Regions from separate parts of the Pontibacillus yanchengensis genome, predicted to be linked through region 1. Evidence: riboswitches for the same ligand, from Rfam matches in the RefSeq annotation. Region 1 holds a riboswitch; each other region holds the start of a gene.
The links. Region 1 has a riboswitch for S-adenosylmethionine ahead of GLW08_RS18745 (methionine ABC transporter ATP-binding protein). Riboswitches for the same ligand answer to the same signal wherever they lie in the genome.
Positions count from the first base shown of each region.

Region 1 (5,903 bases):
CGATATCGTATTTGTTGAATTACCAGAAGTAGGCGACACAATTAAATCAGATGATCCTTTTGGTAGCGTTGAATCTGTAAAAACAGTTTCTGAACTATATGCTCCACTAAGTGGAAAAGTTGTCGGAGTTAATGACGAGTTAGATGACAGTCCGGAATTTGTAAATGAATCTCCATATGACAAAGCTTGGATGATTCTTGTTGAGCCTTCTGATATGTCTGAGCTTGAAGAATTAATGTCTGATGAACAATACAAAGAAATGATTGATGAAGATTAATTAAAACATAGTCTATAGTAAAACGGATACCCTATGTATGAGGGGTGATTTGCTATGGATGCTGAAGAAAATCGTAATTCGAAACAACAGACTACGAAACAAACAGTTAAAAACCGTTCATCTTTTCAAAATAATGTATCCAACAAGGCGAAAGAAAGCTGGAGAGGTACTGCTGAACCTGCTAAAGTACGCCAATATGTGGATTGTGACGATGAAAATGGATGGTGTTAATAAGATTGGCAGTGGAAATCCACTGCCATTTCTTATAATCAAATAAATGATTTATGCTACTTATCTTAAGATAAAACGATTCTCATTCTTTTCCTCAAAAGTGTATTTTTTATTGGAATTATTGTTCATAACATCATAAACTTAAGGAAAGAGAAAAGTAGAGAACAGGTGATGAATATGGCTGAGTTGAATAAAGTGATAATTGTGGAAGGTAGAACAGATAAGAAACAAATTCAAAAAATTTTAAATGAGCAAGTTGATATCATTTGTACGAATGGAACACTTGGTATCGAAAGACTTGAAGAATTAATATTGGAATATGATCTTGATAATAAAAATGTTTATATTCTTGTAGATGAAGACGACTCTGGTCATAAATTACGAAAACAACTCTCATTTGAATTACCACATGCAGAGCACATATACATTGATAAGTCCTTTAGAGAAGTGGCGGCAACTCCTGAGCCAGAATTAGCCTCAGCATTAGTGAGTAGACATATTTCAGTAGATCCAATTTTTTTGACGTAAGATAAAGGTGATATAACTATGCAACTTTTAGAAGAAGATCCTCTTCAAGCATTGCAGAAAAGTTCCAAAGCTTATGAAATGACATTTATTCATAGTCCTTTTTGTGGTACATGCCACATTGCCAGGAAGATGTTAGAAACACTCGAAGCTACCAAAACAGAGCTCACATTTAATGAGTTAAACGCATCCATCCACCCAAATTTCATGCATACGTTTCAAATTGAAAGTGTCCCTTGTTTACTGATTACCGATGGAATGGATGTCGAGGAGAAAGTGTATGCCTTTCACTCTGTGCCATACATGTATCAAAAGGTAAGTGAATATGAAGAAGTATGATAACGTCATGACTTGATTAGAAAGAGCATCGAATTCTAGAGTAGTTCGATGCTCTTTTGTATTGTCAAAAGTGATTACTAGGAAGGTTATAGTCGGTGTGTATATCTGTAAAACACCTTATTTCTTCTGGATAATGTAACATTGGAATAGTTGAACTCTTTACAATATAGGGGGATATTCTTTCATTTGCGACAAAATATAGGTTGATTATATATTTCTCGGGAAATATTTCGACTGGGTTTGCGAGAAGTTTTTAAATTGTTATGAACCAAAGAGGATATTATATTTTTGTAGAGAATTACAAGCAGTAAGCTAATAACAAAAGCAATGGAGCTAGACATCAAATAAAAGCGTAAGAGCCCGTCTAGCACCGTACAAACTGTCTTCCTGTGAGTTAGAGTGAATTCTGGAATGATGGAAGTTCAATTAAGACCGCTGCGTCACGCAGCAACATCGAACCAACCTACGTCGTGTAGGCCGAAAGGAAACACAAGAAGAGTAAAACGATTCGATGTTGACTTATCGTAAGGACGGGCAGGAAGTTTGCTAGTTGCTGGGCTCAAGAGCTAGACATGTAAGCGCCAGAACTTATAATTTCTTTACTTTTGATAAAAAGGAGAGGGCCAATGAATGCCAAGGAGTTGTATGCGTGGTTGGATAGGGTAGAAAAGCGTAATGATTTAGGTCCTTTATTACATGATAGATCATTGGTGGTTTCGTTTTATAGTAATTGTGAGCAGATTTGTTTAGAAATAGAGAATGGAAAATGCTTACTTCATGATATAAAAGGTAGGAACGTTCAGGTAATCGTTGAAGCAGATAGCTATACGTTACAGCTAATATGGAGTGGCGAAATAAAGTTATTAAAGGTGCCCAAACATTTAATAAAAATGAATGGGCGATATAAAGATGTTTTATTGATTGAGGCACTTTTTCACTTGTCTGCTTGATTAGACAAGTTTACTTCCAATAGCTTCAACGATTTCCAGGAACTGTGCTTGGTCACCAAACTGTTTGACAATCTCACCATTTCTATTAATAAGGACCGTGGTAGGTACACCCTGGCAGTTGTAAGCGTCATATATTTCTGTTCCTTTGTCAAAAAGTATGGGTTGCGTCAAAAATTTATTTGCATAATCGATGCCTTCTTGGGCATTTCGTTCTCTTCCCACGACATTTATCGTAATCATTTTTACTTTATCATGGTCCATTGATTGGAAAAGTTGCTCTTTTTTGGGTAAATCTCTACCGCTATCAGGACACCATGACGTCCAGAATGTAAGCACAACATTATTCCCTAAATCATCTTCTAAACTATATATTTCTCCATTCATGTCTTGTAATTCAAAGATAGGGGCTTTCATAATCAAACTCCTTTATATTGACGAATATTCATCCACATGCTAACATAAATCACACTCTTATTAGAATCAACTTATTCATACTATTTCCTAATTAAGAGACATTGATATCAGTTGTGGAAACATATAAAGTTTTAATGTTAAACTTCTTGACCTTATAAGTTTAACCATGCTAGAATCAATTTTAGTGAATAAGTAAGTTAATGCTTTAATTAAATAAAGAACGTGAATCTCTTATCACGAGAGGCGGAGGGACTGGCCCTATGAAGCCCGGCAACCATCAACCATGTTTGAAAGGTGCCAAATCCTGCTAAGTTTTAGACTTAGATAGATGAGAGGACGAAGTGTTTACACATAAACCTTTTTGTCCTCTTGGGCAGAAAGGTTTTTTATTTAAAAAGTAAGAAAGCTTTTAGCACTTACGCTTGTCTTGTCTAAGTAAACCTAAACAATATTTTAACTCTTCAACCATAAATCCAAGTAAAATTATCAGTATAGTCGGAGCAAAAGGGAGGTAATCGACATTGATTTCAATTAAGGAATTACAAAAAGTATTTCAGTCCAGTTCAGGAAATGTTCAAGCGGTTGATGATGTAAGCTTAGATATCGAAAAAGGTGAAATATTTGGAGTGATTGGGTACAGTGGTGCTGGAAAGAGTACATTTATCCGCTTACTCAATCGCCTTGAGGACCCAACTAGTGGAGAAGTCATAATAGATGGAAACGATATTTCAAAACTAAGAGGTAAAGGTCTTCGACATGCAAGACAAGAAATAGGAATGATCTATCAACATTTTAATTTACTTTGGTCAAGAACAGTTAAGGAGAATATTGGTTTTCCGCTTGAGATTGCCAATGTTTCTAAACAAGATAGAGAACAACGAGTAAATGAACTTGTTGATCTAGTTGGACTGTCTGGAAGAGAAAATGCATATCCTTCTCAACTTAGCGGTGGACAAAAGCAAAGAGTTGGGATTGCAAGAGCACTAGCAAATAAACCAAAGGTTCTTTTATGTGACGAGGCAACATCTGCACTTGATCCTGAAACGACGGATTCTATATTAGATCTTCTAACAGATATCAATAAGAAACTTGGCTTGACCATTATTCTAATTACACATGAGATGCATGTTATCCGTAAAATTAGTAACCGTGTAGCTGTAATGGAAGAGGGACGAGTTGTGGAACAAGGTGATGTTTTAGATGTGTTTCGGAATCCTCAACAAAAGGTGACCAAGCGATTTGTTGAACAAGTCATGGGTGATCGAGACCAAGATGATTCGTTACAGGAAATTCTTACACAATATGATTCAGGTCATATAGTAAAACTTCATTTTGTAGGAGAGAAGACAAACCAGGCAGTCATTAGTGAGGTAGCAAAACAATATGATATCTCTATTAACATTCTGCAGGGTAAAATCACTCAGACTCAAAAAGGGGCTTATGGAACCTTGGTCGTTCACCTAACTGGAGAAGAACAAGTTATACAAGAGGCCATTCAATATATTTCTGAAACATCGGTCAAAGTTGAGGTGAATCCAAATGCTTCGTAGTTTATTTCCAAATGTAAAAATGGCAGACTTGATAGAAGCAACGAAGGAAACTATATATATGACAGGCATTTCTGTCTTAGGTACATTTATTTTTGGGATTGCTCTTGGGTTACTTTTATATTTAACTGCAAAAGATGGATTATGGGCAAATAAAATACTGAATTTCATTGTAGCTACGGTAGTCAACGTGTTTAGAGCGATTCCATTTATCATCTTAATATTGTTGTTATTCCCTTTTACGGAATTCCTAATTGGAACCATCAGAGGTCCTAATGCAGCGTTACCTGCCCTGATTATTGGAGCTTCCCCTTTTTATGGAAGGATGGTAGAGATAGCACTGAAGGAAGTTGATAAAGGTGTCATTGAGGCAGCCAAAGGTATGGGTGCAAAGACATCGACTATTATTTTCAAGGTTCTCTTGCCAGAATCAATGCCTGCACTAATATCAGGGATAACAGTTACAGCTATTGCACTTATTAGTTATACAGCGATGGCTGGTGTTATTGGTGCAGGAGGCTTAGGTGACCTAGCTTACTTGAAGGGTTTCCAGAGATGGGATTTTGATGTTGTATTAGTAAGTACCATTTTAATAGTATTAATCGTTTTCTTATTTCAATTTCTAGGCGATTATGTATCAAATAAATTAGATAAACGATAAAAAGGAGAGAGAAATCATGAAAAAATTTCTAACACTACTTGCAAGTACATTATTTATTTTAGTACTAGCAGCTTGCGGAACTTCTGAGGGTAACTCTGAAGAATCATCAAATGGGAACTCATCCGACTCAGCATCAGAGGAAGGTTCTTCTGATCAACAAAGTGAGGAAGTAAAAGAACTGACAATTGGCGCTTCAAGCACTCCACATGCTGAGATTCTTGAAGAAGCAAAACCACTTTTGAAAGAAAAAGGAATTAAACTAAACATTGAAACGTACCAGGATTATATTCTGCCAAATAAAGATCTATCTAGTGGGGCTATTGATGCCAACTACTTCCAACACACACCATATCTTGAAGACCAGAAAAAAGAATTTGGATATGACTTCGCAAGCATTGGTCCAGTTCACATAGAACCAATGGGAGTTTACTCAAAAAATATTAACAGCATTGACGAGATTCCAAAGGGAACAGAAGTGATTATGAGTCGTTCTGTAGCTGACCATGGACGTATTCTTTCTCTATTCGAATCAAAGGGTATTATCGAGTTAAAAGAAGGTATAGATAAGAAAAGTGCAAAAATCGAGGATATCGCCAAAAATCCTAAAAACCTAAAGTTCTCTGCTGATGTTGATGCAGGTCTACTACCTCAAAACTATGAGCGTGAAGAAGATGCATTAGTAGCTATTAACACAAACTATGCAATTGAAGCAGGGTTGAACCCAACAGAAGATTCTCTATTTATGGAAGGTTCAGAATCACCTTATGCAAACTTACTTGTTACAAAGTCAGAAAACAAAGATAGCAAAGCGCTTCAAACTGTTTTAGAAGTTCTACAATCTGAGGAAATTAAGCAATTTATGAAAGAGAAATACAACGGTGCCATCGTGCCTGTTAGTAAATAAGTAATTTATTTCCCTCCACGGATAATCTATAGTATGTAGGTCATACTATTCGTAG
Region 1 covers NZ_WMEU01000008.1:63,135-69,037, reverse strand. The annotation lists gene gcvH (glycine cleavage system protein GcvH) at 1-277, shown strand, start outside; gene GLW08_RS18770 (DUF2553 family protein) at 332-508, shown strand; gene GLW08_RS18765 (toprim domain-containing protein) at 680-1,036, shown strand; gene GLW08_RS18760 (thioredoxin family protein) at 1,055-1,372, shown strand; gene GLW08_RS18755 (hypothetical protein) at 1,999-2,322, shown strand; gene GLW08_RS18750 (TlpA family protein disulfide reductase) at 2,323-2,736, opposite strand; SAM riboswitch class I at 2,965-3,071, shown strand; gene GLW08_RS18745 (methionine ABC transporter ATP-binding protein) at 3,258-4,286, shown strand; gene GLW08_RS18740 (methionine ABC transporter permease) at 4,276-4,944, shown strand; gene GLW08_RS18735 (MetQ/NlpA family ABC transporter substrate-binding protein) at 4,961-5,848, shown strand.

Region 2 (5,903 bases), on a different contig from region 1:
ACGTCAAAGGGGAAGTTATTGACCTTCGCGAAGATTTCTTTGAAGATGTAACCGTCAATATGGATGAACCAGATGATGTAATGGAAACGTATAGTAGTATTCGCCAACAAGCTGAATTGCTAGGAGAACGGGAACGTAGTCATAAGCAGTTCTATGACCAATTGAAAACTTTGCATCGATTGAAACATTCTCCTTACTTTGGACGGGTGGATTTTGTAGAAGAAGGTGAATCGGAAGCTGAGGAAGTGTACATTGGAGTTGCATCGTTAATGGATCAACATGATGAAGATTTTCTCGTCTATGATTGGCGTGCTCCTATCTCAAGTCTTTATTACGATTATTCACCAGGCTCTGCATCTTATGAAACTCCCGAGGGTGAAATAGAAGGGGATATGACGTTGAAGCGTCAATTCATCATTCGTAACGGACAGATAAAAGGGTTATTTGATACAGGTGTTACGATTTGGGATGAACTGCTTCAAGAAGTCCTTGGTAACAATGCGAATACACAAATGAAAAGCATTGTTGCAACTATCCAAAAAGAACAGAATGAGATCATACGCTATGATAAGAAAAAATACTTATTGGTCCAAGGCGTAGCGGGTAGTGGTAAGACCTCAGCAGCATTACAACGTGTGGCTTACTTAATGTATCGGTATCGTGGCAGCATTCAAGCCGACCAAATCATGCTTTTCTCACCTAATCCAATGTTTAATAGCTATGTTGCAAATGTCCTCCCTGAACTCGGAGAGGAAAACATGGATCAAACGACCTTTTTAGAGTATATCGACAAACGCCTTGAGGGACGTGTGAGCTACGAAGACGCTTATGAGCAATTAGAACATCTTCTAACTTCCCAAAAAGACAAGGATTATGATGTTCGATTAAATAATATCCAATATAAAGCTAGTTTAGATTTCAAGGCATTTGTGGACCAGTATATTGAGCGGTTAACAAAGCAAGGATTAATCTTTAAAAATGTGAAATTTAGAGAACAGACCATTGTTACCAAGCAACAGATGGATGATTACTTTTATAGTCTAGACCCGGCTATTTCTACTCCTAATGCCATGCAAATGCTTGCAGATTGGCTTTTGGAACAAGTGAGTGCTTTTGAGCAAGCAGAACGGAAGAAGGCATGGGTTGAGGATGAAATCCAACATTTAAGTAATGAGGAATACTTGAGAATTTACCACAAAACGCAAAAAGGAAATCGAGATAATCAGGATACCTTTGATGACTTTCAATTAGAGCAGCAAATGTTATCGAAGGCTGTTGTCCGAAAGTATATTAAGCCGATAAAAAATAAAATTAAAAATCTTGAATTTATAAACATGACCGCTGTGTATAAAGCTCTGTTTTCCATTGAACCACATGATAAGCCAGCACAATGGGATGAAATGATTCAACAAACATTGGCATCGTTGGATGAGAAGCATCTCCTACATGAAGACGTTACGCCATATCTTTATCTAGAGGATCAGCTTAAGGGAACGAATGTCTACACGAAAATTCGCTACCTATTTATTGATGAGGCTCAGGATTATTCTCCGTTCCAATTTGAATTTTTGAAGAAGCTTTTCCCTTATAGTCGTATGACGATTTTGGGTGACTATAACCAAGCAATCTATGCCCATAATGTCCATGCGCCAACGCCATTATCAGAAGAACTCCACTCTGAAGGGGAAGTAGAAAAGCTTACCCTATTAAGAAGTTATCGCTCAACCAAGCCTATCATTGAATTTACAAAAGGACTTGTAACTGGTGGAGAAGATATTGAACCGTTTAATCGAGAAGGTGAGCGTCCAAGTCTTGTCGAAGTAGAGGATGCAGCGAAGCATATAGAAGCAGTTGAGCAAAAGGTTCTCTCCTTGCAAGACAAAGCATACGAAACAATTGCGATTATTTGTAAAACAGCTGAAGAGAGTCGACAAGCATACGAAGCGCTTAAAGATGATCTGCCTGTTAGACTAATGGATAAGGATACCTATACGTTTGAAAAAGGACTTATTGTCATACCTGCCTACTTAGCAAAAGGGATTGAATTTGATGCTGTTGTTATTTTTAATGCATCAGCAGAGCAATACAAAGATGATTTGGAACGCAACTTGTTCTATACCGCGTGTACAAGAGCGATGCATGAACTTCACATTCTTTCTTTAGGGGAAAAGAGCCCTTTTATTCAGGAAGTTCCTTCAGAAACATACGTGGAAGAACTGTTTATGCGATAAGTGGAGCAGATAAGTGTACAACACAACTCCCACTGGAACAGATTTTATCATTCAAAAGAGGAGGTGCGTAGAGATACGCGCCTTCTTTTTTAAACGGGAGGAAATAAAATGAAGATCAATGGTCATGAAGTAAAGGGGATAGACATTGATGCTGAGACTCGGTGCAAACATTACCATAAGGAAGTAGATAGGATCGCACTTAAATTTAAGTGTTGCGATACCTATTACCCTTGCTATCAATGTCATGACGAGGTCACCAATCACAAGGCTGAGACGTGGACTGTGGAAGAGCGAAACAAGAAGGCAGTTTTGTGTGGTTCATGTGGTAAGGAGTTAACGATACACGAGTATATGAACAGTGGATACGCATGCCCTCATTGTGAAGCCTCTTTCAATCCTGGCTGTCGTAATCATGCTAATCTTTACTTTGACGTCTCAGAAGATTAAAAGTGTTGTTTTAAGTAGGAAGATAACTCGATAAAGCCAGGCTCATCTTGTTTGTCTAACGCTTGATCAATCAATCTCATTGCATTTTCTCGCTCTAGTTCGAGAATCACTTTATCAATTGTTTTCATATTGATTGATTTTTTTCGATTCAAATATCGACTAGCAATCGAGTGGACATGGGTAACGAAATCAGGTAAATCCAATAGCTCTTGAATGGTAATTTGCATCATATGTTTCCCCTTTTGGAAAACTAGCACATCATTAACATTGGTGATTTTTTTGGTTTTACGATCAACTACAATTTCACGTCCTTCAATGGGAGTGAATTGATACAGGTCATCACCAAAGTGGATAGAGAAGTATTGATAGGCTAACATAATGCGAATACAATTTTCTTCGTGTTTCACATAAAACGGTTTTAACATCCGAACAGATAACATGTGATCACCCCTTAAATACTGAATATTTTGTTATTAGGATATGCAGTAATCCCGCCAGAGGTTAAAGATTTTAAGAAGGTTAGACGCTTTCATTTTTTTAAGTACTTTTTACGAAAAATTTAAACTATTCAATAAGTTTGACATATTGACGGGTGATTAGTAGTATATATGGCAACAACTTATGCATCATTAACGTAATCTTCTTATCCAGAGAGGTGGAGGGACTGGCCCTTTGAAACCTCGGCAACGGATTCTGTGCAACAGAACACCGTGCTAATTCCTTCAAGCTTAACGCGGCTTGGAAGATGGGGAGAGTTGGGATCTACATAAAAGCAGAGCCCCTCTTCTTTACATAAAAGAGAGAGGCTCTGCTTTTATGTTTATGAGGAAATACGTTAAAAGTTAGTGTTTAATACTGAGTAAAGTCATTGGAATAATGGAATATAATAGGTGTCGTGAAGGAGAGGGAATGGATGATGAGGTATGGATTTTGGCTCCCTATATTCGGAGGTTAGTTACGGAATGTAGATGAAGAACAGATGACTCCTACATTTGAGTATGTGAAGAATGTTATTCAATCGGCTGAAAAATGGGGGTATGACACCACCTTAATCGCAGAACTGTATTTAAACGATATCAAGGGCCCTGAAAGAGATTCATTAGAAGCATGGTCCACTGCTGCAGCATTAGCTGCAGTTACGGATTCGATAGAAATCATGACAGCTGTTCGGCCAAATTTTCATAACCCTGCTGTTACTGCAAAAATGGCCTCTACGATAGATCATATTAGTAATGGACGCTTTACGTTAAATGTAGTTTCCGCTTGGTGGCAAGAGGAAGCACGACAGTATGGAGGTGCTTTTACAGAGCATGATGAACGTTATGATCGCACAGATGAGTTTTTACAAGTCTTAAAAGGGCTATGGTCTCAAGATACATTTAGTTTTCAAGGGAAGTTTTATCAAATCGCTGATACACAGTTACAGCCTAAACCTATTCAAGCACCAACTGTTTATGCGGGTGGGGAAAGTCCCCGAGGAAAACAATCCATCTCTGAGTATTGTGATGCTTATGTGATGCACGGAGGGACGGTTGACGAGATTTCACAAAAAATAAGAGATATGAAAGAACGGAGACTTAAGGTGTCTTCAACGCCGTTTCAATCGTTCGGTATGGCTGCTTATGTCATCTGTCGTGACACCCTTGAGGAGTTAAATCGAATCACGCAGTTGAAACAGTCTAGCGCTTATGCAGGCTACAAAGACTTCACAAGTAAATCGCAGCTGGAACAGCAGGTGGAAATGTTGGATTATTCGGTTTCCAATCGTGGATTACGGCCAAATTTGATTGGAACTCCTAATCAAATAGCAGATAAAATGATCGCTTATGAAGAAGTTGGACTTGATTTGCTACTGCTTCAATGTTCACCTCAGCTTGAGGAAATGGAGCGGTTCTCTAAGCAAGTGATGCCTCTAGTAGAAGAGAAAAGGGTGCAGGAAAGAAAGGAGACTCAACAATGAGTAAAGTATATATCTTACACGAAAACGAAGAATGGACTGTCCACCTCACAGATCGTTTAGACCAATTGGGCATACCATATGAAAGCTGGCATTTGGATTATGGAACGATTGATCTATCTGAGGAACCTCCGGAAGGTGTGTTTTACAATAGGATGAGTGCTTCTTCCCATACAAGAAATCATCGTTTTGCTCCAGAATTTGCTGAAGCGGTGCTAGCTTGGCTTGAGCGGCATGGTCGGACTGTAATCAATGGAAGCAGAGCTCTTCGTCTTGAAGTCAGTAAGGTTAATCAATATATGGCATTAAACCAGCAAGAGATACAAACGCCTAAAACGATTACGGCAGTGGGACGTAATCAAATCATAGAAGCCGCAAAGCAGCTAGATCGAGCTTCCTTTATTACAAAGCATAACCGTGCAGGTAAAGGCCAAGGCGTTCAACTGTTTCACTCCATAGAAGCCTTGCATCAATATGTGTACAGCGAGGGATTTGACGAGCCTGTAGATGGTATAACCCTTGTACAGGAATATATTGAAGCACCTGAACCGTATATCGTGAGGTGTGAATTCATTGGTGGGAAGTTAATCTATGCGGTTCGTGTTGATACATCTGAAGGGTTTGAGCTTTGCCCTGCTGATGCATGTACGATTGAAGATTTACATTGCCCTACGGAAGATACGCCGCAACAAAAGGAGGAGCAACCTAAGTTTAGGATCTTAGATTATTTTGACGATCCAGTTATCGAACAGTATGAACAATTCCTTTTAGAAAATAATATTGAGGTAGCAGGGATTGAATGTATACAAGATCAAAACGGAAATCTGTACACGTATGATGTGAATACGAATACGAACTATAATAAAGAAGCAGAAGAGCAAAAGGATAAGTTTGGTATGTTGGAACTTGCTACGTACCTTGGCAGGAAACTAGAAAAGAAATCAATTTCGAGTTATGTATAAAACGGAAGTTAGGCATCTATTAAGGTGTCTAACTTTTTTATTGTCTAACGAAATTATAAAAATGTTGGCTTGTGCATAACTAAGTAAGTTATAGAGGCCACGTACAGCTCCAGCGCACAGCGACGAGCAAACTTCCTGCACCTCCTTACGATAAGTCAACATCGAACGCTTGCGCTCTTCGTGTTTCCTTTATCTCATACGGATTCAGCGGAAGTTCGAGTTCGATTAAGAACGCTACATCACGTAGCAATATCGAACCAACCCACTTCCTGTGGGCAGCAGTTTGTACGTCGCTAGCCGGGAGCG
Region 2 covers NZ_WMEU01000004.1:192,596-198,498, forward strand. The annotation lists gene helD (RNA polymerase recycling motor HelD) at 1-2,231, shown strand, start outside; gene GLW08_RS13510 (CHY zinc finger protein) at 2,340-2,678, shown strand; gene GLW08_RS13515 (IDEAL domain-containing protein) at 2,675-3,118, opposite strand; SAM riboswitch class I at 3,319-3,430, shown strand; partial or broken gene GLW08_RS13520 (LLM class flavin-dependent oxidoreductase) at 3,595-4,638, shown strand; gene GLW08_RS13525 (ATP-grasp domain-containing protein) at 4,635-5,597, shown strand.
Region 2: another riboswitch for S-adenosylmethionine. It lies ahead of GLW08_RS13520 (LLM class flavin-dependent oxidoreductase); the one in region 1 lies ahead of GLW08_RS18745 (methionine ABC transporter ATP-binding protein).

Region 3 (5,903 bases), on a different contig from region 1:
GTAGATGCATGCCAAGTTAGGTTTCGTTCTTCACTCATTACTCTTTTCCTCCTGTTTGGACCGCATCCTGTTTCATCCCTTTGATTAATGTTTCGACTACCTCTGGTCTACTAAATTCTGGAGGTAGTTTTTCTCCACGTTGTAGTTTTTCTCTTACTTTTGTACCTGATAGCATCATATGATGTTCTTTATCATGTGGGCATGTTTTGTTAGAGGCCATTCCATCACACTTTTTGCAATAGAAGCTATGTTCAAAGAACAACGTCTTAATGCCTAATTCCTCTTCGGTAAAGTTTGAGAATATTTTTTGTGCATCATAGGTTCCGTAATAATCGCCTACTCCTGCATGATCTCGCCCGACTATGAAATGGGTACATCCAAAGTTTTTACGTACCAATGCGTGGAATACAGCTTCTCTTGGCCCGGCATAGCGCATCGCTGCAGGAAAGGCACTTAAGTACACTCGATCTTCAGGATAATAGTTTTCCAAGATGACTTCATAACTTTCCATCCGCACATCAGCAGGGATATCATCGGATTTAGTTTCGCCTACTAATGGGTTTAAGAATAGACCATCAACTATTTCAAGAGCCGTCTTTTGAATGTATTCATGCGCACGATGAACAGGATTTCTTGTTTGGAATCCTACAATGTTTTCCCAACCTTGTTTTGTGAAATAGTTTCTTGTTTCAACAGGGTCTTTATAATATTGTGTGAAGCGCCCCTTCGGTGTACGTTTGATTAATGTAATCGGACCACCTACATAATGATCAGGACGATCATACACCTTTTTCACCCCAGGGTGTGCAGCATCTGTTGTTTGATACACATATTGTGCTTCTTTCGATTTATCCGGTGAAAAGATCGAATTCACGGTTAGCACACCGTACACATCCCCTTGATAGACGAGGCGGACCTCATCTCCAGTGCTCAACGTATTTGCCTTCTCTTCTGTAACCGGAAGAGTAATCGGAATACTCCATGGAAGCCCGTTCTCTAGTTTCATATTCTCAACGACAGAGTGATAGTCTGCTTCTTCTAGAAAACCGGTTAAAGGGCTATACCCGCCAATGCCAATAAGCTCTAAATCACTTAATGCAATCGCATCTAGTTCGATTTCTGTTTGGATATGGGAATAAGAATAGTCTGAATCCCATCGATTAATTAATGTTCCTCCATGTGGTACGCTCTTTGTCATTTTGTAACCCTCCAATAATTAGTTAAATGCCACTACCTTGTTCATTAATCATTGCTTTTTCTTCCCGTACTGTCTTAATAAGATACAGCGACCCTACTGTTGCCAAGAACATGCTTCCAATGGCTACAAGGGAATACATATCACTTTCTAAAAACAATTTTACTAATCCATAAGAAAAGACTAAGGAGAATACGGGGGATACGGCCCACACCATTAACATTCTCTTGATAATGCGCTTTTTGAAAAGGATTTGGCCACTTTTCCCAGCTCCTACTCCCATAATGGCGGATGTAGTAATTTGTGTTAGAGGGACTGGAATCCCTAAAATAGATGCCGCTATCACAAGACCCGCACCGATACTTGTAATGGAACACCCTTCAATTAAGGAAAAACGGGTAATACGCTTCCCATTCGTTTCCAGCACCTTGCCTCCAAACAAGAGAACACCAAGCGCTACAAAAATCCCACCAACTACAGTGCCTGTATTCATAGAAAGTACCCCTGCACCAATTAGAGGTCCTACCGCATTTCCTACGTTATTCATGCCTGCTGCCACTGCTTCGAGAAATCCTGCACCAATCAAGATAAACGTGAATCGTTTTTGCCAATTGGGTTGATGGATTGCAGTAGAATGATTCTCTAAAAGCTTTATACCTTTTGCAGACAATAGAGCTATCAAGAAGGCACTAATCGGAACCAAAATCCAAATCAATAACAGAAAAAAAAGTTTTTCTACGAAGAGAATTTGACTGGCAATACCGACTCCAATGACAGCCCCGACTGTTACTTCACTAGTCGACAATGGTATGCCTAGCATATTGGCGATAAATAGGGACATGGTAGCTGAAAAGAGAATAATTAACACAACTTTTAGGTTGATAATGGAAGAAGGGATCACTCCACTTCCGATCGTTTCCGCAACTTCCTGACCACCAAAAGAAGCTCCTAATACAACACCGACACTACATAGAACAAGTGCTATTCGTTTTTTCTTGATAGCACCAGAACCAAACGTGGTCCCCATTGCTGCTGCTGCGCCGCTTGCCCCTATGTTCATTGCAAAAAACAGTGCTACTGCAATCGCCAATACTGTCATGGATAATCTCCTTATCTATTACTCTAAGAATCGGAATGAAGACCACATTCCGTTTTGTCTGTGTTAGCCCACCTCCCAGCTCGTGAGTCACCGGAATCGGTAACTTTAGCCGTGCATACAGAACAGCCTATACTTGGGTACCCTTGCTCATGTAGTGGATTATATGGCAAATCTTCTTTACGCACATAGTTCCAAATATCTTGCCAAGTCCAATGAATTAACGGACATACTTTTACGGCTTTAAATTTATCATCCTTGTTTAGAAAATCCGTAGATGCTCTAGAAGGAGACTGCTCTCTTCGCAAACCTGAAATCCAAGCTTCCTCTTGGGATAACTCCTTCTCTAGAGGGATAATCTTCCGAATGTTACAGCACTTATTCGGATTTCTCTCCCATAAGGCTTCTCCATACTCTTCTGCCTGTTCATCAAGTGTAAGATGAGGCTTTACCATTTTGATCTGTAATTCAGGATAGCGCTCCTTCACTCTATCAATCAGTTCATATGTTTCTTTAAAATGAATTCCTGTATCTAAGAAAATAATTCTTGCAGTCGGCTTCACTCTGGCAATCAAATCAATCATGACCATTCCTTCTACACCAAAGCTACAAGCATATACAATATCATCACCGTAATGATGATAAGACCATTCCAACACTTCTTGCGCTCCTTTTGTAGGAGTCATAATATCGAAAACGGGCTTCTCACTAGTTTCCCAATTGTCATGCGTAACTGTTGTCATTCCATCAACCTCCTAACGATTGACCAGGATAAAAATAGTGCTTTACACAAACGAAATCTGCCTCCCCATTTTGGAAAGGCAGATTAACAAGCAATGTTGCCTTATCTTCCAAAATGATGGTCATTTTGCTGGAATTAGCACCTTGCTTTTGTAAGCAGGTTGCCGGACATCTGCGGGCCAGTTCCCTCCGTCACTCCTGATAAGAGTTATGTTCTAAATGGATATCCCAAGTTAATTCATCGGGATTGTAGGCTTTAGGGGTAAAAAAATATCGCCTTTTCATCTTTAGCGTTTGTTCCACTATATGATAAAAGCAATAGGTTCTATACGTGTTTATTATAATTTTTTGAATACTCGTAACTTTAAAGCATTTCATAATAGATGTCAATATAGTACATGTGAAAAATGAAGAAATGTGCAAGCGCCTTACCTCATAATAATCAAAAAACATCCCCAGCCTAATAAAAAAGCGTATAGGTAAAAATACCTAAACGCTGCATGTTTTTTATATTATTAAGGTCCCCACTCCCCAGAGAAGGAAGAAACTTACGATAATGGTAATGTTGGAGACAGTACCAACAAATTTACGATCATAATCAAATTCAACCGCATAAGGCAACACAGAAGCTGACATAGGAAGGATTAGTGCAATAAGTACTGTATATTTAAACATACTCTCAAAAGGTAAAAACACAAACATTAAAATCCCTATTCCTAGTCCAACTACGTATCTTAGAGAAAGTAATTTAATAATTTGGCTACTAGATCCTTTTGCGAAAGAGAAGTTTAAGTAGATACCAAGCAGCAATAAAGATAACGGCATATTAGCAACGGATATCGTTTCTGAAACCTCAATGATAACCGAAGGAATGGTCACTCCTGTAAAATTTAATGTACATACTGTCACGTATGTGATTAGTGGAACGGATTTGGTTACTTTGCCTACCACATGCCTCAAATCTTTTCGCTCACCTGCATCAGAATAAATGCTGCCAATCACATAAATAACACCAAATACGATCAATGCATTTCCAAAATCAAACATCCCAAAGTATTTTAATCCTTCTTCCCCCCAAATCGCCTCAACGAGCGGGAACGCAAAAAGTCCAATGTTAAAGCCTGGCGCCATCATGGATAGCATTCCTTTTGTGCGCTTTTCTTCGTTTTTAAAGAGAAGTAAACCCAACGCCGCTTGAATCAAACCATATACGATGGCTATTACAATTAACAGGATTAATGAGGAATCGATTTCAATATCATGAAAGGTGACGATTAATAACGATGGCAGAGTCAGATTAAAGATAATCCTTGCTAAACCTTCACCATCTTGCTCTTTAATTAAATTTGTTCGTTTTAAGATATATCCAAGTGCGATGATTAAAACTGAATATAAAAACTGGCTGTTAAAGCTATCCATTTATTCGTCTCCTAACTGATATACTATTCCAATTCATGCTTCGTACATTTTTTCCTATTCATTACCATATCATATTTGTCATACATGTAGGGCTAATTCAAAGGATGATTCTAAAACAACATAACACAACGCCCACTTTAGACGCAGATGCCGCGGTTATTTAAGTCCGCAAAGATTGATAGAAAAAAGTTATGAAACATAAGAGGCATAATCTTGAAGATTTGAAGTTGAGAGAGTTTGGGGGGAATGGGGTGTTTCCATTGCATTGATAGGAGAAAAGAAAGGCCGGGAAATAGTTAGCTTTCCTGCGGCACTACACGAGGCAGGACGCGAGTTTTTCCCAGGCAACCTTTATTCCATATTAAGGTGTCGGAAACATCACGCTTAATAAAAGTATTTACCTCGAACTCAAGTCTTCAAGAGAATGGAGCGATTCTGGCACATCATCCACAATAGTTAACAAAGTCTCCTTTTACATTTGGATATAGACAGAGATTTAATTGCGTATCAACTTTCATCCTAAACATGTAAAAAAAGAACTACCTTCATGTTTCATCTCCTAGCCTCATACAATCTACAAACAATGCCACTTTACCACGGAAGGGAAGTGAGCCTAATTAGTTGGAAGCATAGGAAGCAACACAACCAAATGATTCAAGAAATGAAGAAAAGTATAAAGGAAAATAAAGTAAAAGAAAGCCTTGTTCCTACTTCCCCCTCACCTCTATCACATGATGAAAAAGACATCATCACTTATATCTCACATAAAACGAACCAATATAATAAAGACAATGTGACTCGCACGGCAGCATACCTGAAATTTTATCAAGAGTACCCTGAGATTGAGTGGGCTTTGTTAGCTCATTTAGTATCTAGAAATTCCGGATGGAATATGACTGATTTAAAGGGTGAATGCTTGCCCCACTTACTATCCGAACAAGAACAGGTAGACTTTTTTATGTTTCTTGAACGAGGGAATTGGTTGATTTTCCAAGATGCATACCCTCAATTATTGCTTTATGAGGAAAGCAAAAAGCAGCACAAACCATTATTTCATCTTCTGCCAGCAATGAATATCTCTTCTTTCATGGAAGCAAGTTGGCATTTTTTTTGGTACCGTCCTTCCAAAACGATGTTAACCTACGCATTGATAACAAATGAGCAACACTACATTGAAGATAGATTGGTGCAATCTCAACAAATACAGAAAAACGTGCTTGGTACGATAGAATTTAAACTTCAAGACTTGTTAAGTTTAAATCATATTCTAATTCCATATCAAAAAGGTACTGAAATCATGATAATAGGAGAAACCGTGCATCACTTCGCTTCCATCCTTAAACGAATTGAACTAGGAAAGCGGTTATATCACCTTTTATTCAACGACAAGCGAAGACTAAAAAATGTATTAGCCTGGACGTCTCAACATCCACACACGGGATCTCGAATGGA
Region 3 covers NZ_WMEU01000004.1:127,885-133,787, reverse strand. The annotation lists gene cysC (adenylyl-sulfate kinase) at 1-38, opposite strand, end outside; gene sat (sulfate adenylyltransferase) at 38-1,198, opposite strand; gene GLW08_RS13220 (inorganic phosphate transporter) at 1,221-2,294, opposite strand; gene GLW08_RS13215 (phosphoadenylyl-sulfate reductase) at 2,318-3,034, opposite strand; SAM riboswitch class I at 3,133-3,240, opposite strand; gene GLW08_RS13210 (AEC family transporter) at 3,540-4,451, opposite strand; gene GLW08_RS13205 (DUF2515 family protein) at 5,101-5,903, shown strand, end outside.
Region 3: another riboswitch for S-adenosylmethionine. It lies ahead of GLW08_RS13215 (phosphoadenylyl-sulfate reductase); the one in region 1 lies ahead of GLW08_RS18745 (methionine ABC transporter ATP-binding protein).

Region 4 (5,903 bases), on a different contig from region 1:
ACATCGGACAATTGATTGATGCAGGAGTAAGAAGCTTCACTTATGAAAATGGATTTCTGCACGCTAAGACTTTAGTGGTAGATGGTAAAGTTGCATCAGTTGGAACAGCTAATATCGATGTAAGAAGCTTCAAACTGAACTTTGAAGTAAATGCTATCGTCTATGACCCTATCTTATCCAATGAGCTGCAACAAATCTTTATCGAGGACCTTGCCAACTCCTATGAAATCACAGAAGAAGTGTACCGTAATCGTACCAATTTAATTAAAATGAAAGAGTCTGTATCACGGCTCTTATCACCAATATTATAAAATCAAAGAAAAGCTCAAGGTGCCTTCATCACCCGGCGGGCTTTAAGCAAAGCCTCTTCGTTGCGATTTTTGCCGCTTAGATAGGCTTTGCTCTTAAAGCCCGAGGGGGTAGGCGCTGGAATTAAACAAGTGAGCGCCAAATTTTATGCTTTCTTTACTTTCACAGCAAAGAGCTTGGGGCAGAACCCAAGCTCTTTTTAATATTACATTATTATTGGAACTGTTATTATAGTTAATGCTAAGCTTAGCAGAATGGAGATAATCCAATCTTTCTTTCTTGTCATCTTCAATAATATATTGGCAATGGTGCTAATAATCATAAAGAGTAAAAAGACGAACAAAATCATATATCCTTCCACTGATTTTCACCTTCCCTATTATATTCAAATAAGTTATTCCTATTATTTCAGCGTAAGAATATAGCCCTTCCCTCTGATGTTTTCTATATGTATGCTTACACTCTATTTTTTTTCGAATACGGTAGATGATGGCATTTACTTCTTCTGCGCTCACATCAGGGACTCCTTGTTCATAAATTCTTTTGGTCACGCCGCATGCTTCAATTCATCTTTTGAAACAAATTGTCCTTTATTTCTTTTCAACACATTTATATTCTTTAGAAGAGAATGTGTAGCAAGTATTGCTTATCCAGACCTCCTGCTTATTTGCGTCGAACTTACACTCTTGCTCCTGGAGAATTTGATTCTCTAATTTAAATACTAAACGTGAATCCATTCGATAGCTTAATTGTACCCACGTAAAGTCTTTTCTTCGTAACACGGTAATTGGTGTTTATTTACCCATGTGCCATGTCTACTTCCTAAGTCTTTAATATACATGTTAGATTCATAACTATAAATCTCCGCATGTTTCCTATATATACTATCAAAAGGGACATTCGGCTTTCACCCACTAGATTTACGTCAAATGATAACTTTTTGCGTATTGAGTGAAAGAACAGCTCCTCTTTCGTAAGGGGACCCTATATAATCATTAAATAGCCTAGCGTATTCATATGATTAAAAACTCTCTCATATCTTAATCTACTATTATTTTATCATAGAATTATCATTTGCTTGTTATTGAATAAACAATGTAATTTGAATACGATTTTAATAATAGGAACAATATTCTAGCTAACATAGAAAAGGGGTAATCAAATGAGAAAAAAGTTATTCAATATAACCATGATCATACTTGCTATTTCTTCAAGTTTATATGGAACTTTTGAATTGATGAATGCAAGAACATTTCAGCTTTTTGGAGGCTTAACCAATCGAGTGAATATGAATGAGAATGTTGTCGCCTTGACCTTTGATGACGGTCCTACCGAAAATGTAAAAGGCATTCTCCCTTTGCTTAAGAAGTATAATGCAAAAGCTTCCTTTTTGTAGTAGGAAACAAACTCAAAGAAAATATGGAACTCGGAGAAAAGATTAGCAATGCTGGGCATCAATTAGGGAATCATACTTATTCTCATAAACCTATGATTTTTAAGTCCTCTTCCTATACTAAAGAAGAAATTCATATAGAGCCGGATACTTCATACTACTTTCAAAGAAAGTTGACTACGTAAAAAGTAATATTAAACAGGGTCTATTATTCTACTACACCCTATGTATGATAAAACTAATAATGGCTTAAATACGATTAATGAAATCTTGAAATTATTATCAAATCAAGGATATCGATTTGTTACAGTAAATGAGCTACAGCACCTATCATCTTCATAAATATTCAAGTCCTGTAATTAATAGTTTCTGACATTACCCACAAGTGTATTATTTATACTATATTAAGCAACCCACTTTCATTACTATTTTCATAAAACAAATTGATGAAAGTTTCTATTGTGTAACAAATGAGCCACATGACAAAAAGGTTCTTTGTAGTACAAGATAATAATTAGTAGAGATATAGAAGTTGCTGTGGGGGGATTCCAATGGTCGTAAAATTGACAGATGAATTATTAATTAAAGCATATCAAGAAGCTAAAGAAAACGAAGACGTCGAAGCATCATTTCTAACTATTCTCGAGGAAGAATTGTTAAAACGAAATATAGAAATCAATGAATAAAGAACAAAAACTCGGGGCGCCCGCTTAGCGATATATATGCTTTGGCCCACATGGCGTGGGTTGGTTCGATGTTGCTTACGATGCAGCGGTCTTAATCGAACCTCTTTCACCCCAGAACTTCACCTGATTCCGTATGAGATAAAGGAAACATGAAAATATATGTGTCGTACAGAGGTGAGGAAGCACATTAGTCGCTGGGCGATGGAGCTAGACATGTAATCGCTAGAACTTATACTTACTTTACTTTTGAAATATCCATTGCTGCCGTAGCTACACCTACAATACTATTTTTCTTGTTATATAATGGTTTGGCATAAGTCAAATAATCACGTTCTTCTCCATTTAAGGAGAACGCGATTACCTCTTTTTTTATTTCCCCAGTTCGTATTACTTCCTTTTTTAAGGCCACTAACTTGTCACTATAGGATTCATCCATTATATCGTATATTTGTTTGCCTATGAGCCAATTGTCTTCAAAATCAACCTGAGAGTTAAACACCCATGTATATTTTAAATCTAAATCACAATGTGTAAATGTAATAGGTAAATCTGACAAAGATGCTTGTAATGGTTCGATAAAATAATCCACATAAAAGTTTGAGCAATTAAATGATAAGATGTCAGCTATTTTCTCAGCGATTTGTAAACTTGGTGTTCGTTTACCGCTTTCAATTTGAGCATAATATGCTCGATCAATATGACACAAGGAAGCTACATATTCCTGGGTGAATCCTTTTTCTTTCCTTAATACTTTCAACCATTCTCTCATTTATTCACTTCCCTATTAAGCTAGATCACTAATGTTTCATTACTATAATAATATTCTCCATAGTTATCATAAAACCCTTTGGTACTTTATGGTTAGTTTAACTCTTTTATGAAAAGGTAAAATATATATAGAAGTCCATACCTAATAAGGAGGATTACCATGAGCACATTATCTCAAACGGAAATTAAGCAAAATCATGAGGATATCCCTCAATGGGAAGTGAAAGACGAAGTTGAAATAGGACGAGTGTACACTTTTGCACAATATAAAGATGGGTTAGAATTTGTTCAACAAATTGGCACCATCGCAGACGAAAAAGACCATCATCCTTCGATACAATTAGAGTACAAAGAGGTCGTTGTAGCCCTTACTTCTCATGATGTAGGTGGCCTAACAAACCGCGACTTTGATTTAGCACAACGCTTTGATGAAGTTTATGAAAACCGAAAATAAATCACATTAGCCATTGAGGGAATACCTTGATGGCTTTTTTATAGGGGAATTGATCTGGAGTGAGATTTAGAGGGGGGACTGAGAGCATTCAGAGCAAATTATAGAATTTCCGAGCACACCCCTCCTCTATTTATCCAAAGTTTAAATTTTCTAAAATCATTCATTGCGTAACATCCTTTAATGCTGTATGGTAGTAATTAAATAAATTACAAATCACATAACATTCTTATTCAGAGAAGCTGAGGGATCTGGTCCGTCGAAGCTTCAGCAACCGGCCTATTTAGGTGAGGTGCTACCTCCAGCAAGTGGGATGAATGTCCACTTGAAAGATAAGAAGAAGGATAAACTTGAGACCATCAAGCTCTTCTTCGGAAGGGCTTTTTTTATTATCATTCATACCATACTAAAGGAGTCGATCGACATGTGTAGTCATCATTTAGATACAAAACTAGCACAAACAGGGAACCGCAGTGAATCCACAACAGGTGCTGTCACCCCACCACTCCACCTCTCTACTGCTTACCGCCATCCAGGAATTGGACAATCAACTGGATATGATTATATCCGTACCGGTAATCCAACCCGCGATTTATTAGAGCAATCCATCGCTACATTGGAATCTGGTCTTGATGGATTTGCATTTAGTTCCGGAATGGCTGCCATTCAAACGGTCTTCTCTATTTTCACCCCAGGAGATGAATTCGTTGTTACCCAAGATGTTTATGGTGGATCTTACCGTCTCTTCGAAAATCACTTTCAAAAATTTGGCCTTGGATTTACGTACGTGAATAGCACAGAGCCAGAAGATTTCGAACAAGTAGTAACAGAGAAGACAAAAGGACTATTTATCGAAACACCCACTAATCCACTCATGACCCAAATTGATATCGAAGCCATTGCAAAATTAGCTAAAAAATACAACCTACTTCTAATCGTGGATAACACTTTCTTTACACCTTATCTACAGCAACCACTTCAACTAGGTGCAGACATTGTCATACACTCGGCAACGAAATACCTTGGAGGTCACAATGACGTACTCGCCGGACTCGTAGTAGCCAATGATGAAGCCATCTGTGAAAGTCTGGCTGCTGAACAGAACGCTTCTGGTGCCGTATTATCCCCATTTGATTGTTGGCTGTTAATGAGAGGTATAAAAACACTAGGTCTTCGTATGAAGCAGCATGAGACCAATGCAAAACGAATCGCTGAGTTCCTTAAGAACGATTCCAATGTAACAGATGTTCTCTATCCTGGTCATGGAGGCATGCTTTCCTTCCGTGTTCAACAAGAGGAGTTCGTCCCATACCTTCTTCAGAGTTTTGAGCTTATTTCTTTTGCGGAGAGCCTTGGCGGTGTGGAAACCTTTATCACATACCCTGCCACTCAGACGCATGCTGATATACCAGAAGAAGTACGCTCTAGTTATGGTGTAGATAATCGATTACTCCGCTTATCTGTAGGAATTGAGGATGATAGAGATCTAACAAAAGATCTACAACAAGCTCTTGATAAAGCACAAACGGAGGTTAAGCAACATGTCTAATTATTCTGTTCAAACTAAGCTACTTCACAATGATTATTCTGTAGACAAAACATCCAATGGAGTTAGTGTACCGATTCAACATGCTTCAACATTCCACCAAGAGGATATTAGTGAATTTGGTCAATACGATTATGCTCGCTCCGGTAACCCAACCCGGGATGCACTAGAAACTACCATAGCTGACCTTGAAGGTGGCACGCATGGTTTCGCGTTTGCCTCTGGCATGGCTGCGGTGTCTAGTTCTCTTATGCTATTGTCCAAAGGTGATCACCTACTCATTACCGAGGATGTGTACGGAGGTACATTCCGATTTGTTACGCAAGTCCTTTCTCGTTTCGGAATCGAGCATACCTTTGTGGATATGACCAAGCTTGATGAAGTAAAAGCAGCCTTTCAATCGAACACGAAGGCTGTTTTTATCGAGACACCATCGAATCCGCTGTTAAAAGTAACAGACATTGAAGCAGTTACACAGCTTGCTAAACAGCATGATTGTATTTCGTATATGGATAATACGTTCTTAACGCCTTTGTTACAAAAACCATTCGATCTTGGTGTGGATATTATTATTCACAGTGCCACCAAGTTCTTAGCAGGACATAGTGATGTTGTTGCTGGTTTAGTAGTAGTAAATGATGAACAATTAGCCCAACAAATCGGTTTTTTACAAAATTCATGCGGTGCCATTTTAGGACCTCAGGATTGCTGGCTGGTCCTTCGCGGCATCAAAACCCTGCACGCTAGAAT
Region 4 covers NZ_WMEU01000001.1:860,968-866,870, forward strand. The annotation lists gene cls (cardiolipin synthase) at 1-311, shown strand, start outside; gene GLW08_RS04170 (hypothetical protein) at 621-824, opposite strand; gene GLW08_RS22375 (FHA domain-containing protein) at 1,055-1,192, opposite strand; partial or broken gene GLW08_RS04180 (polysaccharide deacetylase family protein) at 1,472-2,044, shown strand; gene sda (sporulation histidine kinase inhibitor Sda) at 2,254-2,388, shown strand; gene GLW08_RS04190 (helix-turn-helix domain-containing protein) at 2,624-3,157, opposite strand; gene GLW08_RS04195 (4a-hydroxytetrahydrobiopterin dehydratase) at 3,317-3,610, shown strand; SAM riboswitch class I at 3,834-3,946, shown strand; gene GLW08_RS04200 (methionine biosynthesis PLP-dependent protein) at 4,032-5,156, shown strand; gene metC (cystathionine beta-lyase) at 5,149-5,903, shown strand, end outside.
Region 4: another riboswitch for S-adenosylmethionine. It lies ahead of GLW08_RS04200 (methionine biosynthesis PLP-dependent protein); the one in region 1 lies ahead of GLW08_RS18745 (methionine ABC transporter ATP-binding protein).